DNA from 3 places in the Allobosea sp. P4_C6 genome. Region 3 is predicted to be linked to each of the others. Evidence: riboswitches for the same ligand, from Rfam matches in the RefSeq annotation. Region 3 holds a riboswitch; each other region holds the start of a gene.

Region 1 (5,460 bases), on a different contig from region 3:
TCGTAGCCGACGCCCCATTTATGCAGCAGCTTCAGCTTCCTCGCTGCGCCCAGCACCTCCCGCGAGACGCCGACCTGGCCCGAGATCGCGTAATCGGCCTCAGCGATGATCTGCTTCATATGGTCGTCGCCGCGCGCCGTGCCGTGGGTGAACACGAAGCCGGGCGGGAGCAGCGCCCGCATGCGCTCGGCGCGCTCGGGGCTGGTCATGTCGAGGAGGACGATGGTCTCGGGCATTGAATTTTCCGGGAATACGGTCAGATGGTGAAGCGTGCGCCGGCACGGGCAAGCCCGCCCGAGATGGCAACCGGCGTGCCATCGGCGCGCCAGCAGGCGGCCCCGGTCAGCGTGCCATCCGCATTGAAGGCGATGGCGTTCATGCCGCCTGCGACGCGCGGCGAGCGCACGACGCGATGGCCGCGTGCCGCGAGTTCCTGTGCCACCGCCTCGGGGATGGCTTCCTCGAGTTCGAGCACGCCGCCCTCGGTCCAGACGCGCGGCGCCTCGACCGCCTCCTGCAAGGTCATGCGATGGTCGATCAGGTTGACGATCGCCTGCAATGCGGAGGGAAAGATGCGCAGCGCCCCCGGCAGGCCGAGCGCGAAGGCGAGCCTGCCCTCCTTCAGTGCCATCATCGGCGCCATCGAGGTGAAAACCCGCTTGCCCGGCGCGATCGAAAGCGCCCGACCGGGATGCGGATCGAAGTTGAACATGTAGTTGTTGGCGATCATCCCGGTGCCGGGAATCTGGACGCAGGCGCCGAACAGCCCGTTGATCGTCTGCGTCGCGCTGACGACGTTGCCCTGTGCATCGGCCACGGTGACATGGGTCGTATCGGCGGATTCGCCGCCTGACAGTCCGGCCGTCCAGCTTTTCGCCTCGCCCATCGCGATCAGGGCGCGGCGCTCGTTCGCATAGGCCTTGTCGATCAGCTTGTTGACCGGGACTTTGACGAAGGCCGGATCGGCGGTTGCTACGGCCCGGTCGGCGAAGGCGATCTTCAGCGCCTCGGCCAGCAGATGCACCGCGTCAGTCGAACCGAAGCCGAGGGCGCCGATATCGTAGCCTTCGAGGATGTTGAGCATCTGCGTGATGTGCACGCCGGAGGAAGAAGGCGGCGGGGGGCCGACGATCTCGTAGCCGCGATAGGAGCCGCGAATGGGCTCGCGCAATTCGATGCGGTAATTGGCAAGATCAGCCTGATCGATCAGCCCGGCATTCGCCGCCATGTAGTCTGTCAGCGCCCGGCCGAGCCGCCCGCCATAGAGCGCCTGCGGCCCTTCTGCCGCGATCAGCCTCAGGCTCGCGGCATAGTCTGACTGGACCAGCCTTGCGCCGGGCTGGAGCGGCTGGCCGCCCGGCAGCAGCATCGCCGCAAGCCCCGGATCGCGGGCGAGATCGCCCGCATTGTCGGTGATGCAGTTCGAGAGATAGGGCGTGACGACGAAGCCGCGCTCCGCCAGCCCGATGGCCGGCTGCAGCACCTCGGCCAGCGGCAGCGTGCCGAAACGCGCCAACACCTCGCACCAGCCCTTCAGCGCGCCGGGTACGGCGACCGCCTTCGCGCCGACCACATTCTCCCGGTCGCGCGTATCGCGCTGCTTGCCGATCTCGTCTGAGAGGCAATCGTACATGTCCGCCGTCGCATGGCCCGGCGCTGTCGAGAGATTGTCGATCACGACATGGCGGCCATCGACGAGGCGGATATGGCTCAGGCCGCCGCCGAGGATGCCGACCATCATCGGTTCCACCACCGTCAACGCGAACAGCGAGGCGACCGCGGCGTCGATCGCATTGCCACCGGCTAGCAGCATCTGCGCGCCCGCCGCCGAGGCGAGCGGATGATTGGTGACGACCATCCCGCGCGAGCCGGTGGCCGGCTTCTTCTCGCAGGTGAAAGAGGCGATGCGGGGCGGCGGAGCGGAAACGTTCATGGGCGGCACATCAACGCTTTTGCGGCCCGACGTCGAGCCTCTTCTTCGGCATGCGCGCCATGTTCGGACCACTCACCCACAATTGGCGGCCCTGTGCCGGCAACGCTTGACAAGGCAGGGGCCGAGGCCCCACCTAAACCCTGTTCCCAGGGGGGCCTCGCTAGGAGGCTGAGATTCCGCCCGCGGGGCTTTCGAGCTCGGCAACGCGGTGACCCTCCGAACCTGATCCGGATCATACCGGCGTAGGGATGCGGGACAGGCGGCCATCGAGGCCCCGATTCCAGCTGCGCATGTGGTCCTCATCGCGATCGATTCCGTCCGGGCAAGCCGGCGGGTCGGGCAGGAGCGGGCTTAAGATGACGCAAGCCGAGATCATCGACGCGCTGTTGGCGTTCATCGCGCTCCCCGATGCGTCGGATGCCGAATTCGAGGCGATGGCGCTGAAGGTCTTCGCGTATCAGTTCCGCAACAACGAGCCCTACAAGCGCTTCTGCCTGCAGCGCGGCCGCACGCCGCTCTCCGTCAGGCGCTGGCGCGACATCCCGGCCGTGCCGATCACGGCCTTCAAGGATCTGACGCTGAGCTGCAGCCCGCCGGAAGCGGCCGAGCGCGTTTTCATGACCAGCGGCACGACGCAAGGGATACGCGGCCGCAGCTACCACCCGACGCTCGCCGTCTGGAGCCGCTCGATGCTGGTGAACTTCCGTGAGCGTTTCATGCGCGGCCGCGAGCGCATCCGCATGGGCATCCTCTTCCCCGACGAAGCCGCCCTGCCGAACTCCTCGCTCGCCTGCTATCTCTCGCTCGCCCGTCGCGAATGCGGCACGTCGGATTCCGAGGTGTTCATCGGCTCGTCGGGTCTCGACCTCGACGGCCTTTTGTCGGCGCTGGAGCAAGCGGCGAAGAGCGGCGAGCCCTATGCCCTGCTCGGCGCGAGCTATTCCTTCGCTCCCGTGCTGGACGCGCTCGCGGCGACCGGCCGGCGCTTCGCCCTGCCCGAAGGCAGCCTCATCCTCGACACCGGCGGCTTCAAGGGCCAGTCGCGCGAGCTGGGACTCGACGAGTTCTACGACGGTCTTAGCCTCGCCTTGGGCGTGCCCCGCTCGTCCTGCATCAACATGTACGGCATGACCGAGTTGAGCTCGCAGCTCTACGACGACGGCAATGCGATCTGCCCGTCGGTGAAATCCGGCCCGCACTGGATCCGCAGCCGCGTCGTCGATCCGCTGACCGGCACCGACCTGCCCGAGGGCGAGCGCGGCGTGATCGTCCATCACGACCTCGCGCATTTCAACTGCGTCTCGGCGATCCTGACCGAGGACGCCGGCGAGATCGTCCCGGGTGGATTCAGGCTGCTCGGCCGGGTCGATGGCGAGGCCTCCAAGGGTTGCTCGGTCGCGGTCGCCGAATTCCTGGCCGCAGCGCGAGGCTGATACGGTGATCGAATATGYGGGCCATCTGCCGGGCCTGAATCGCGAGGCGCTGCGCTGGCGCGAAGTCAGCTATAGCGCCTGGGGCGAGAGCGCGACCATCGCGCTGCCGGAGCTGGACGAGGCTCAGGCGGCTGCTCTCTGCGACCATGTGCGCAGCAATGCCCGCGCCCGGCTGAAGCGGATGGACACCGCGCGCATCGTCGCAGCGATCGACGCCGCCATTGCCCGCCTGCTCGACCGCGAGCATCCGCTGCGGCGCAAGGCCGAGCACCTTCTGCCGATCATCACCGGCTACGACCGCGAGACGGTGCGTCTCGGCCTCACGAGTTATCTGAAGACCTTCCGGCGCCCGCAGCTCCTGCGCTTCCTGGCCGAGGATTTCGCCAATCCCGCCATGCTGGACGGCTTCCAGCCGACGCCCAAGGGCGGCTACCTGCGCGCTCACGGCCCGGAGCTGCTGCTGCATGTCTGGGCCGGCAACGTGCCGGCGCTCTCGCTCTGGAGCCTGATCTGCGGGCTTCTGGTCAAGGCCGGCACGATCGGCAAACTCGCCTCGGCCGAGCCGCTGACGGCGGGCTGGTTTGCGGGCCTGATCGCCGAGATCGACCCCGAACTCGGCGAATGCCTCGCCATCACCTGGTGGAAGGGTGGCGAAGCGCCTGCCGAACCAATTTTCCTGCGCGCGGCCGACACCGTCATGGCCTATGGCGGCAACGATACGCTCACGGCGCTGCGCGCCAAGCTGCCGATCACCACGCGCTTCCTGCCGCATGGCCACAAGATCGGCTTCGGCGTCGTCGCGCGCGAAGCGCTCGACAGCCGCAGGGCACCCGCGCTGGCCCGCCTCGCCGCTCATGACGCCGCCCGCTACGAGCAGCAGGGCTGCTATTCCCCACAGATGCTTTTCGTCGAGCGCGGCGGGCGGGTTTCGCCAGCCGAATTCGCGCGCCATGTCGCGCAGGAACTGGCCGCCCTCGCCCATCGCCACCCCCGTCGCACGCTTTCGCCGGCCGAATCCGCCTCCATCACGGCCTGGCGCAGCGCGCAGGAGATGGGCGCACTGAAAGGCGCCGCAGAACTCCTTGGCGAGCCCACAGATTCGTGGAGCGTCGCCCATGTCGAGACGCCCGAGGACCTGAGTCCGACAGGCCTCAACCGCACGCTCAAACTGGTTTCGGTCGACAGCCTCGACGAGATCCCGGCCCTCGTCGCGCCCTATCGCAACTTCCTGCAGACGGCCGGGATAGCGGCGGCGCCGGAGAGGTTGTTCCAGCTCGCGGAGCAGTTTGCTGAGGTCGGCGTCACCCGCATCGCCCCGTTCGGCCGCATGGCGGCCCCGGAGGCCGGCTGGCACCATGACGGGCGCTTCAGCCTGCTCGACTTGGTCACCCTGACCGAGATCGAGCACGGCGCTGAAGCCGCGGCAGAAGGGTTCGCGCCCTATGTCGACTGACCCCACCACCCCCGGCTTCGTCGCGATCGAGCGGGTCGCCTTCCGTTATGACGCGGGCGGCCCGGCCATCGTCGACGGCGTCGACTGGATCATCCCGCGCGGCGAGATCCATTGCCTGCTCGGCCGCAGCGGCTGCGGCAAGACCACGTTGCTCAAGCTCGCCGCCGGCTTGCTCGTGCCGAGCGAGGGCGCCATCCGCATTGGCGGCGAGGCGCTGCATGGCCCGAGCCTCCGCGCCGGCTTCGTCTTCCAGGCCCCGACCCTGCTCGACTGGCTGAGCACTCTCGACAATGTCCTGCTGCCGATCTCGCTGAAGCGCCGCCCCATCGTCGCCGATAAGGATGCTGCGTTCGACCTGCTTGAGCGTGTCGGCCTCGCAGATTTCTCTAGCCGCCGCCCCACCGAACTCTCCGGGGGCCAGCAGAGCCGCGTCGCCGTCGCCCGCGCGCTGATCGGCGAACCGGATTTGCTGCTGCTCGACGAGCCCTTCGCGGCACTCGATGCCCTGACCCGCGAGGAATTGCAGGATGATCTGCTGCGGCTCTGCGCGCTCCACGGCACGACGGCGCTCTTCGTCACCCATGATATCGCCGAGGCCGTCTATCTCGCCGACAAGGTCGCGGTGATGGCGGCGGGCCGCC
Region 2 (5,460 bases), on a different contig from region 3:
TGCCTCCTTCCATCCGATGGAAAAGATCGCACCATCAAAACCTGGGATCAAACACCTAATGTCCATGGTCGCCGGTAGCACAGGGCGCGGCCATTGGGAGTGCGATGTCGAGAACTACCCGGCCGAATGGCTGGGCGACGTCAAGCACACTCACCGGGCGATCGATGACGCTCGCGGTTACGCGAATTTGCTGATCCGTTTCACAGCAGATCGGCGCTCCGATTAGCGCCCGCGCGGGAGCGACTGTCCCGCATGGCCTTCACGGTGTTGCGGGCTATCGGCCCAACCCTTCGTCTTGCAGTGCGCGCCTGAAGTCCTCGAAGCTATCGAATTTCGGAACTGGCGGAGGCCTCGATGCTGGTGGGGGCTTGATGGCGTGACCTGTGCAGTTTGAACAGGCTGACAGAACCCATCCAGATTCCCGAAGGATCGCCACCAAACCAGAGTTTCCCCTTGTTTCGAATGTCCAAGGCGGCGCTGTTCGCTCTCCCCAAAGCTCGAAACTGACATCCCCAAAATGCACGGCAGGACTCGCTTCGAGCGAAAAATCCAGATGCATGGCTTTATCTGACATGCGCCCGATCAGGGTCATGCAGAAGGGGCCATCGCAGGCCGTTTCAACCCTGATTACAAAGTAGCCGTCCCCGGTATTCCGATCAGCCAATACGATCGCTTTTTAGGGTTTCGAGCGCGCGATCGGCATCTTTCGAACGGACCTTGTTCAGCAACGCGGTTGCCGCATCTCGATATGCGGCGGGCAGTGGGTCTTCTAGCCATCGGGTATAGGCCAATGCGTGAGCCGCCGTCGAAAGCCCCGTCGCCAACACGAGAGCAAGGAGGGTTCGCGAAATGAGATGGGTCAGTCGCACATCGTCTTCAGCAGTGGCGGTCGTTACCGGCCAATATCTGGAAGGAGCGCTTTCAATTGGCAATGGCACTGCTGTGCGCTACAGGCACGCACCGGAATCAAGTCCGTCTGATGTTTCACCGCAGTTTCCTTGCTCTGATCGCGCTCCTCTCGTCGATTGCGATCGCAGAAGCCGACGAGCATGTTGGTTTCCATCGAATGCTGATCGCGATGGAGCAGCGTGCGATCGCTGCGGTTCGCGCGCGCTCGGCAAGCGAACTCCAATCGATACACAACGACATCATGTATGATGTTGTGGGAAGCGGGGCCGGGCGCTGGAAGCCAGACGCGCAGTGCTGGCCCGCCTATGTGCACCTCTGGATCCCGGTTCTGCTCTACGCCTCGGCCATCGATCCAACCATATCAACGCCAGTGCGGAGCCCGGACGAAAACGCCTCAATGGGCGACAAGGTTTGGGCCGAATATCTGCAAATGATGGAAGCTTGTGAGCGCGCGACGGGCGTCGTCGCGCAGAATCAGTCTCGGCCGAGTGTTCTGCTACGGCGTGTTTTTCCGAATGGCGAGCCGGCCGAGCGAAGACGGTAATCCTGCTGCTCTACAACCAGTTTCATCAAGCCATTTGGCACGACCGGCTGATCGGCGCGGCCGACATCTTCATCCTACGCGGGCGTATCGGCTTCATCGACCCGAACGATCAACCGACGGGGGCTTGCGCCGCTAGGCAACTATTTTGCCGTGCTGGGTGGGACCGACGAACAGGCCGCGGGGATGCTGCGGGCGTTCGATGCGACGCATCTGCCTCGGACTTTGAGGACGAGTCTGAAGGGCGAGATCAGCGGCGGTGGCGAATCTTTGTCATCGACAGGACGCATGAGGGGATGGCAGAGACGCCCTGCATCCCAAACATGCCCCCAAAGCGTTCCCCGGACTTGAGAGTCGCTGCCGAAAAAAGATGATATTTCAGATAGATAGGGGAGTGGCGGAGACGGAGGGATTCGAACCCTCGATACCCTTGTGGGGTATGCTCATTTAGCAAACGAGTGCCTTCAGCCTCTCGGCCACGTCTCCGGCGAGAGGCTCTATGCCCGATTGCAGCGCCCTTTGACAAGCCTTGCCGACAACTTCCTTCGGGTTCGCTGTGCATGTTGGCAGGAGAGGGCGTCGAGCACTCCCTTACCAAGGGAGTGCTCGGTGGGCGGCGCCCGTTCTCCAGGCGACGCTCGTTGCAACGGCGCCTTGCGTCGGCTCGCCTTGCCCCTTGGGAGCCCGCGCACTAGATTGTGTGTGTCCGTTGGGGTGCCGAAAGGCTGAGAGGTGCGCGTCGCGCCAACCCATCGCACCTGATCCGGGTAATGCCGGCGAAGGGAACGGTCTTCGGCTCGCAGACAAAGCTGCTCGCGCCTTTGGCCGCTGCCTTCCCGGGAGCAGGGAAAAGCATGGCGGCTGCATCCAGCCCTTATCGGAACATGAACGTCGCGGTGGTCGGCGCCGGTGTCGTTGGCCTTGCCTGCGCCACCGAACTGGTCGCGCGCGGGGCGCAGGTCACCATCCACGAGCGCGGTCCGCGCATCGGTGCCGCGGCCTGCTCCTGGTATGCCGGCGGCATGCTCGCCCCCTGGTGCGAGGGCGAAAGCGCCGAGGAGCCGGTGATCCGGCTCGGCCAGGAGGCAGCCGGCTGGTGGGAGCGGCACGCGGACGGGGTGGTTCGCCAGGGCACGCTCGTTGTCGCGCCGAGCCGCGATCGCTCGGAGCTGCGCCGCTTCGGCCAGCGCACCAGCCATTTCGAGGAGATCGATGGCGACGCGGTCGCAGGGCTGGAGCCCGATCTCGCCGGGCGCTTCTCGCGCGGGCTGTTCTTCGCTGACGAGGCGCATCTCGATCCGCGCAAGGCGATCGCGGCCTTGGCCGAACGCCTCCTTGCAAAGGGCGTGGCGATCCATTTCGACAGCGCGGTCGAACCGGCCGATCTCGATGCCGAGATCGTCATCGACTGCCGGGGGCTTTCGGCGCGCGATGTCCTGCCCGATCTGCGCGGCGTCAAGGGCGAGATGCTGCTGCTGAAGAGCGACGAGATCGCCCTGTCGCGCCCCGTGCGGCTGCTGCATCCGCGCATCCCGCTCTACATCGTTCCGCGGGCCGGCGGCATCTTCATGGTCGGCGCGACGATGATCGAGAGCAGCGAGCGCAGCCGCATCTCGGCCCGCTCGATGCTGGAGCTGCTCGGCGCGGCCTATGCGCTGCATCCCGCCTTCGGCGAGGCGGAGGTCGTCGAGATCGGCACCGATGCGCGCCCGGCCTTCCCCGACAACCTGCCGCGGCTGACGCGGCGCGGCCGGGTGATCCATGTCAACGGGCTCTACCGTCACGGCTTCCTGCTCAGCCCCGCCATGGCGCGGATGGCGGCGGATGCCGCGATGAACCCGCAATCACGACCGGAGATGCTGCATGACCTTGCTGCTTAACGGCGCGCCGCAGGAGATCGCCGCGAAGACGCTGGCCGAGGCGCTGGCCGAGCTCGGCTATGCCGGCCGCATCGTCGCGACGGCGGTGAACGGCGATTTCGTGCCGGCCCGCAAGCGCGCCGAAGTGACCTTGAACGACGGCGATCGCATCGAGGTCGTCGCCCCGATGCAGGGAGGCTGAAATGGCATCCTTCTACGGCTTCGAGCCGCAAAACCCGCTCTTCCTCGGCACGGCGCAATATCCGTCGCCCGCGATCCTCGCCGAGGCGGTGAAGCGCTCCGGCGTCGAGGTCGTCACCGTCTCGCTGCGCCGGGAATCGTCCGGCGGCGCGGCGGGGCAGGCGTTCTGGGCGCTGATCCGCGAGCTCGGCGTCAAGGTGCTGCCGAACACGGCCGGCTGCCACACGGTGAAGGAGGCGGTGACGACGGCGCAGATGGCGCGCGAGGTCTTCGGCACCGACTGGATCAAGCTCGAGGTCATCGGCGAGGACGATACGCTCCAGCCGGACGTGATCGCGCTGGTCGAAGCCGCCCGCATCCTCGCCGATGACGGCTTCAAGGTCTTTCCCTACACGACGGCAGGGGGCTCAACAACCCCTACGGACTGCGCACCATGCGCCAGCATTTCCCGGATATTCCGCTCGTCGTCGACGCCGGCATCGGCCTGCCCTCCCATGCCGCGCAGGCGATGGAGCTGGGCTATGACGGCATCCTTCTCAACACGGCCGTCGCCAAGGCCGGCGATCCTGCCGCGATGGCGGAGGCCTTCGCGCTCGCCATCCGCGCAGGCCGGCTCGCTTTCGAGGCGCAGCCGATCGAGGCGCGTGACATGGCAGCTCCCTCCACGCCCGTCATGGGCAAGGCCTTCCTGGCATGAAAGACCTGTCTCGCATGAAGCTCGATCCGTTCTATCCCATCTTCGACAGCGCCGACTGGCTGGAGCGGATGCTGCCGCTCGGCGTCAAGCTGGTGCAATTGCGCGTCAAGGATCGGCCCGAAATCGAGGTTGCCCGCGAGATCGCTCGCGCCAAGCGGCTCTGCGCGGCAACTGGCTGTGTGCTCGTCGTCAACGACTACTGGAAGCTCGCCATCGCGGAGGGCTGCGATTTCCTCCATCTCGGTCAGGAGGATCTCGACACCGCCGATCTCGGCGCGATCCGCAAGGCGGGCCTCAAGCTCGGCGTCAGCAGCCATGACGAGGCCGAGCTGGAGCGCGCGCTGGCGACGGAGCCGGATTATGTCGCGCTCGGCCCGGTCTATCCGACAATCCTCAAGCAGATGCGCTTCGGCCCGCAAGGGCTGGAGCGGCTTGGCGAGTGGAAGCACCGCATCGGCGACCTGCCGCTGGTCGGCATCGGCGGCATCTCGCTGGAGCGGGCGCCGGGCGTTTTCGAGGCTGGCGCCGACATCGTGGCAGCCGTGACCGACATCACGCTGAATGCCGATCCTGAGGGGCGGTTGAAAGCCTGGGTGGCAGCGACGCGGAAGCAGCTCGCATCCGCGTCCTGAACGCCGTCATCCCGGGCGACCGCAGGGAGACCCGGGATCCATTCCGGAACGCTTCCGGACCAGGCTGAGGCATGGATCCCGGATCGGCGCTGCTTTGCAGCTTGTCCGGGATGACCGCGGGGAGTTTCGGCAACGGAAGAAGAGTCTCAGCTCTCCGCTTCCGTCGACATCGTGTGCCCGTCGACATGGCCGAGGCTGCGCTCGGGGTCGAGCCGGTCGCGCACGCGCTGCTTCAGCACCTTGGAATCCGGGAATCCGCCATCGGTCTTGCGGTCCCAGATCAGCTCGCCGTCATAGGTGATCTGGAAGATGCCGCCCGTGCGCGGGATCAGCGCGACCTCGCCGAGATCCTGCCCGAAGGTCGAGAGCAATTCCTGCCCGAGCCAGGCCGAGCGCAGCATCCAGTTGCACATCGAGCAATAGGTGATGGCGATGCGGGGGGCGGGCTTGGTCTGGGTCATGATCGGTCACCGAAGCGGGAGGTCGTTTCCGACATCCCGCTTCGTGCCCCTTGATGCAAGCCCGAAAGCTGCATGGCCGATCAGCATGAAGCCGCGGACAAGCCTTTGTTTTGAATAAATAAAATCAGAAAGATCAGGCCTCTTCGATGTAACGGCGGCG
Region 3 (5,460 bases):
CCCGCCGAGCATGCCGGCGATCAAGATCGCCGGCGAGGATGCGATCCTCGGCAAGGTCCTGCATCGCAACGGCCATCACGGCGAGGCGATCTTCACCAAAACGGCAGGCGGATTCGGGATGAAGCTCAATCTCGACGGCTTCCAGCCCGCCAATCTCGTCGAGCCCTGCGCCGTTTCCTTCGGCGCGGATCCGGTTCCGGTCACCGCATTGGGCCGCCCGGCCGGCGTGCCGCGCTACCGGCTGGAAGCTCCGATCTGCCCGATCGTCTTCGATGTGCTCGACGGCGCCTTCCTCGTCGTGGAGCCGACGGAGCCCTGCGTGGTCGAGGCCGCGCAATGCCGCATCGACCCGCGTGGCCTGTGGGGGCCGGACGCACGTACGGCCGCCGCCCAGGCCAAGGAGATCGAGCGAGCCCGCGGCGCGGCCGAGCGGGCCGTCCGCGAAGGCTACAAGACGTTGACCGCGAAGTCCGACGCGGTCGAGCAGCGCACGATCGCCCGCGAGCAGGCGGGCTTCTCGGCCGAGCGCGAGATGATCTGCCGCGATTTCCAGCGCGAGGGGCAGGTGGGGTTCTGCGCCGCGCGCATCACCGAGGCGCGCGCCGCCGGGCTGCGCGCCCGGCTCGGCCTCAACACCGAGCCCAAGCCGGCAGCCAAGCCGAAGCCGCGCCCGGCAACGCCGAGGCCGGCGCCGCTCTCGCTCACACCGACGCAGTAGGGTCCCGGCCCATCCGCTTGGCCAATGTCGCTTCGTCGAGCCCGGCGAGAGCGTAGATCAGAAGCATCGCGAAGCTGCCCGGGCCAGCCGCGCGTTCGGCTGCGATTTCGCCCGCGATCCCATAAGCCGTCAGCGCGGCGGCTGCCGCGACGGCGGCGTCCGGCTCGACCGCCCGGCAGGCAGCGACCAGCGCGCTCGATGCGCAGCCGAGCCCCGTGACTTTCGTCATCAATTCATGGCCATGGCCGATCGAGAAGCTGCGCCCATCGCCCTCGATGCTGTCGATCTTGCCTGTCGTCACGCGCAGGACGCCATCCGCCCGCCGCATGACGGCATCGAGCGCGGCCATTTCCGTGGCGTTGCCACGCACGGTGACGCCCGGCGAGCGCAGGACCGCCTCGGCCAAACCCAGTCTGAGCGGCGACAGCTCGACGAAGACAGGGTCGAGCACGAGGGGGATGCCGCATTCTTGCGAGACGGCGACGAGCTTCGGGATGGCGCGCTCGCCCTCCGGGCTGATCGTGCCGAGATTGATCAGGATCGCGCCGGCCCCGGCGGCGACGGCCGCGACCTCGTCGGGATGACCGGCCATCGAGGGCACGGCCCCGAAGGCGAGCAGCATGTTGGCGGTGACGTTCTGCGCCACCGTATTGGTCAGGCAATGGATGCGCGGGCGGCGCTTGGCCACCCGCGCGAGGATCGACGCGACCTGCGCCGCGTCGAGACTATCGTTCTCGCTGCTCATTCCGCCGCTGGTAGATAGATGCTGCCGCCCTTGTCGAGGAATTCCTTCGACTTGGCGGCCATGCCGTCTGCTGCCATCGCTTCGAGATTGGCGCGCTCATTGTCGCTCATCGCCAGAACCTCGGCGCGCAGGTCCTGCGTGATCTTCATCGAGCAGAACTTCGGCCCGCACATCGAGCAGAAATGCGCGACCTTGTGGGCGTCCTTCGGCAAGGTCTCGTCGTGGTAGGCGCGCGCCGTGTCGGGATCAAGCGCGAGATTGAACTGGTCCTCCCAGCGGAAGTCGAAGCGGGCGCGGGAGAGCGCATCGTCCCTGATCTTCGCGGCCGGATGGCCCTTGGCGAGGTCGGCGGCGTGCGCCGCGATCCGATAGGTGATGACGCCGGTCTTGACGTCGTCGCGGTCGGGCAGGCCGAGATGCTCCTTCGGCGTGACGTAGCAGAGCATGGCGCAGCCATACCAGCCGATCATCGCCGCGCCGATGCCGGAGGTGATGTGGTCGTAGCCCGGCGCGATATCGGTGGTCAGCGGTCCCAGCGTGTAGAAGGGCGCCTCGCCGCATTCACGGAGCTGCTTGTCCATGTTCTCCTTGATCTTGTGCATCGGCACGTGGCCGGGGCCCTCGATCATGACCTGACAGCCCTTGTCCCAGCCGATCTTGGTGAGCTCGCCCAGCGTCTCCAGCTCGGCGAACTGGGCACGGTCGTTGGCGTCGGCGATCGAGCCGGGGCGCAAGCCGTCGCCGAGCGAGAACGAGACGTCGTATTTGCGCATGATCTCGCAGATCTCGTCGAAGCGCTCGTAGAGGAAGCTCTCGCGGTGATGCGCCAGGCACCAGCGCGCCATGATCGAGCCGCCGCGCGAGACGATGCCGGTGACGCGGGATGCCGTCAGCGGCACATACGGCAATCTCACGCCGGCATGGATGGTGAAGTAGTCGACGCCCTGCTCGGCCTGCTCGACCAGCGTGTCCTTGAACACCTCCCAGTCGAGCTTGATCGGATCGCCGCCGACCTTCTCCAGCGCCTGATAGATCGGCACGGTGCCGATCGGCACCGGCGAGTTTCTGAGTATCCAGGAGCGGATGTTGTGGATGTTACGCCCGGTCGACAGGTCCATGACGGTGTCGGCGCCCCAGCGGATCGCCCAGACCAGCTTCTCGACCTCCTCGGCTGCACCCGAGGTCACGGCGGAATTGCCGATATTGGCGTTGATCTTGACCAGGAAGTTGCGGCCGATCGCCATCGGCTCCAGCTCGGGGTGGTTGATGTTGGCGGGGATGATGGCACGGCCGCGCGCGATCTCGTCGCGGACGAATTCGGGCGTGACGAATTCCGGCACCGAAGCGCCGAAGCTCTCGCCATCGGCATGGCGCTCCCTGGCACCTTCCAGCATCTGCGCACGCCCGAGATTCTCCCGATGCGCGACATAGATCATCTCGGGCGTGACGATGCCGGCCTTCGCGAACTCGTACTGGGTCGTCATCCGCCCGTCAGCCGCCATCAACACTGGGCGTTCGGCGGGACAAGCCGGGACCATCTGGTTCGGCGAGATGTTGCCGTTATCGGCGGCCGTCACCGCGCGGCCCGGCACGGTATCGAAGCCGCGGCGGCTCAGCCATTCGCGCCTGATCTGTGGCAGGCCGGCATTGAGGTCGATCTTCACATCCGTTTCGGTGAAGGGGCCGGAAGGATCGTAGATGCGCACCGGCGGTTCGGCATCGGTCGTCAGCACGACCTCGCGAAAGGGCACCCGGATCGAGGCATCCTGCGGCGTCGGAACATAGATCTTGCGCGAGCCGATGATCGGCCCGGTGGTGACGCCGGTTGGCGCGCCGAACTTTCGCGCCGCATCGGCAGCAGGTTTCGGAGGTTTCGTATGGGTGTTCATGGGGATCTCCGCCTTGGTTCAAGGGTCAGGAGATCCGGCGTCGAAGCGGTTCAAGCGCTGTGATGCGGGCATGGTTGTGACCGTGCCGCGTTCCAGTCCCTCCGCCGGTATGACCCGGATCAGGTTCGATGGGTTCGGCGGTCAGGCCATCTCAGCTCTTGCGAGCACCCCTCGGAACAGCGCCGAGGTTAGGCGCAGCGCCGCCGCTTGGCAACGGGGCTGCATGACGAATGACTGGAGGATGGAAGAGGGAGATCAGGCCGTCAGGTCGACCAGGCTGCCCTGCCCAGCAGGAACCGTCGCCTGCGTCTGCTCGACGCTCTGCTGGAGCATGGCGACGAGGCTCTGATCGGCCTGCGCGTTCTGTTTGATCATCTCGACGGACAGCGCCTGCTGCGTCGAGGCGGCCTGCATCGTGACGATGCTGCGGGCAAGGGAAACGGCGTCGCTCATGCGGCGACGCTAGTTCGCCGACCTTGCCAAATCCTGAACGGCCCCGCTCAGGGCGCGATGATCGACGGCACCGGGCGCGGCATCGGCGGGTCGCGATCTGGCTGCGGCGCCGCCTGCGCGCGGTCATCGCGCGGGGCGCGCATTTCCGCGCGCGGCACGGGCCTCTCACTGGCTGGCGCGCGAACGGCCTCGCCTGCGCGAGGAGCCAACGGCACACCCGGAGCCCGCTGCTTCACGGCGGCAGGAGCACTCTGAGCCAGTGACGGAAGCGATGCAAACGAGCCCGCCATCATCAGGCAGGCCATCACCAGACCAAGCTTTTTCATGACTGAACCTCCCTTCGGCTTGTCCTCCGGGAGATGAAACCGCCACAGAAGGCGGCAGTTCCCTGCGTCCAGGGAAGAACGGGGCCGCTTGTCGAGCAGCCCCGTTCCCGTCGTCACTGGTTCTGGCCGCTGAGCAGCGGCGTGATGCGCCGCAGCGTCACGCGACGGTTCTCGCGTGCCGCGTCCTGCGTGTTGATCTTCAGATACTGCTCGCCATAGCCCTGCGTCGTCAGGTTCTCGGGCGGGATCTGGAAATCGCGCGTCAGGATCTCGGCGACGGACTGCGCGCGGCGATCCGAGAGGGAGAGGTTGTCGATATCGGCGCCGACGGCGTCGGTATGTCCCTCGACGAGGAAGACTTCGTTGGGCGCGCGCTGCAGGGCGCGCCGGACGGAGTCCGCGATCACGGACAGGCGCTGCGCCTGTTCGGGCGCGATCTGCCAGGAGCCGGTGTCGAAGGTGATCGTGTCGATGTCGACGCTGCGCATGCGGGCGCGCAGATCCGGCGAGTAGCGGACCTCGTCCAGCGTATAGCGACGCGGGATCGCGGCGATCGGCGGCGCCGTGATCGTCTCATAGATCAGCGCCTCGTCGGCCTGATCCGCATCGACGATATAGCGCTCGCGCGGCATCGGCAGCGGCGGCGCCGGCAATACGACGACATCGTCGGCGAAACGGCCGGGACGGTCGCGCAGCGTGTTGTCGATGATGATCACCTCGCGGTTGTCGCGGTCGATGCGGGTGCGGCGGATCAGCCGGCCCTCCTCGTCCGTGACGGTGACGATGCGCGTGCCGTCGGGGCGCTCGAAGACCATGCGGTTCTCGTCGCCGCGGCGCTCGGATCGCCCCTGCCAGCCGAGATCGCGGAAACGCTGATCCTCGTCGCGGCGGATGATGGCGCGGCCGTCATCGTCGCGGATGATGGTGCGGCCGGGCTCGCGGATGATGGTGACGTCACCCTCGCGGCGCTCCTCGCGGCGGCTGCGGATATCCTCGAAGCGCTGTGCGCCCTGCGTCGCCATGATGCCACCGATGACACCGGCGCCGAGGCCGATCGCACCGGCGACGCCGGGCGAGATGCCGCCGCGACGTCCTTCGCGCTGGGGCGGCTGGGTCGGGAAGGCCCCACCGGCGGGCGGCTGACCCGGAGCAACGCCGGGCTGAGCAGGGGTGGGGGCAACACCCGGTTGTGCAGCGGACGGCGGCGCTCCCGGAGCGGGGCGCGGCGGCTGAACCGGAGCTGTTCCCGCGGGCGGAGTCGGAGCGGTTACGCCTGGTTGCGCAGGGGCCGTGGGAACGCCGGGCGCTGCGGCCGGAGGCGTCACGGGC

The links. A riboswitch is a leader RNA that binds a small molecule or an ion and turns the genes downstream of it on or off. The one in region 3 is predicted to bind thiamine pyrophosphate.
Region 1: linked by a shared signal. The riboswitch ahead of AC1DVA_RS13100 (LuxE/PaaK family acyltransferase) and the one ahead of thiC (phosphomethylpyrimidine synthase ThiC) in region 3 are both predicted to bind thiamine pyrophosphate.
Region 2: linked by a shared signal. The riboswitch ahead of thiO (glycine oxidase ThiO) and the one ahead of thiC (phosphomethylpyrimidine synthase ThiC) in region 3 are both predicted to bind thiamine pyrophosphate.

The regions. Positions count from the first base shown of each region.
Region 1 is NZ_JBFUIF010000015.1:63,080-68,539, forward strand. It holds gene AC1DVA_RS13090 (2-hydroxyacid dehydrogenase) at 1-236, opposite strand, end outside; gene ggt (gamma-glutamyltransferase) at 257-1,933, opposite strand; TPP riboswitch at 2,072-2,200, shown strand; gene AC1DVA_RS13100 (LuxE/PaaK family acyltransferase) at 2,290-3,366, shown strand; gene AC1DVA_RS13105 (acyl-CoA reductase) at 3,371-4,819, shown strand; gene AC1DVA_RS13110 (ABC transporter ATP-binding protein) at 4,809-5,460, shown strand, end outside.
Region 2 is NZ_JBFUIF010000032.1:192-5,651, forward strand. It holds gene AC1DVA_RS20050 (hypothetical protein) at 932-1,453, shown strand; tRNA gene AC1DVA_RS20055 (tRNA-Ser) at 1,846-1,936, opposite strand; TPP riboswitch at 2,151-2,252, shown strand; gene thiO (glycine oxidase ThiO) at 2,335-3,330, shown strand; gene thiS (sulfur carrier protein ThiS) at 3,314-3,511, shown strand; partial or broken gene AC1DVA_RS20070 (beta/alpha barrel domain-containing protein) at 3,513-4,207, shown strand; gene AC1DVA_RS20075 (thiamine phosphate synthase) at 4,222-4,839, shown strand; gene AC1DVA_RS20080 (Rdx family protein) at 4,986-5,300, opposite strand; gene AC1DVA_RS20085 (carboxypeptidase M32) at 5,434-5,460, opposite strand, start outside.
Region 3 is NZ_JBFUIF010000022.1:267-5,726, reverse strand. It holds gene AC1DVA_RS16595 (hypothetical protein) at 1-718, shown strand, start outside; gene AC1DVA_RS16590 (hydroxyethylthiazole kinase) at 702-1,463, opposite strand; gene thiC (phosphomethylpyrimidine synthase ThiC) at 1,460-3,352, opposite strand; TPP riboswitch at 3,431-3,534, opposite strand; gene AC1DVA_RS16580 (hypothetical protein) at 3,608-3,805, opposite strand; gene AC1DVA_RS16575 (hypothetical protein) at 3,853-4,131, opposite strand; partial or broken gene AC1DVA_RS16570 (OmpA family protein) at 4,245-5,460, opposite strand, start outside.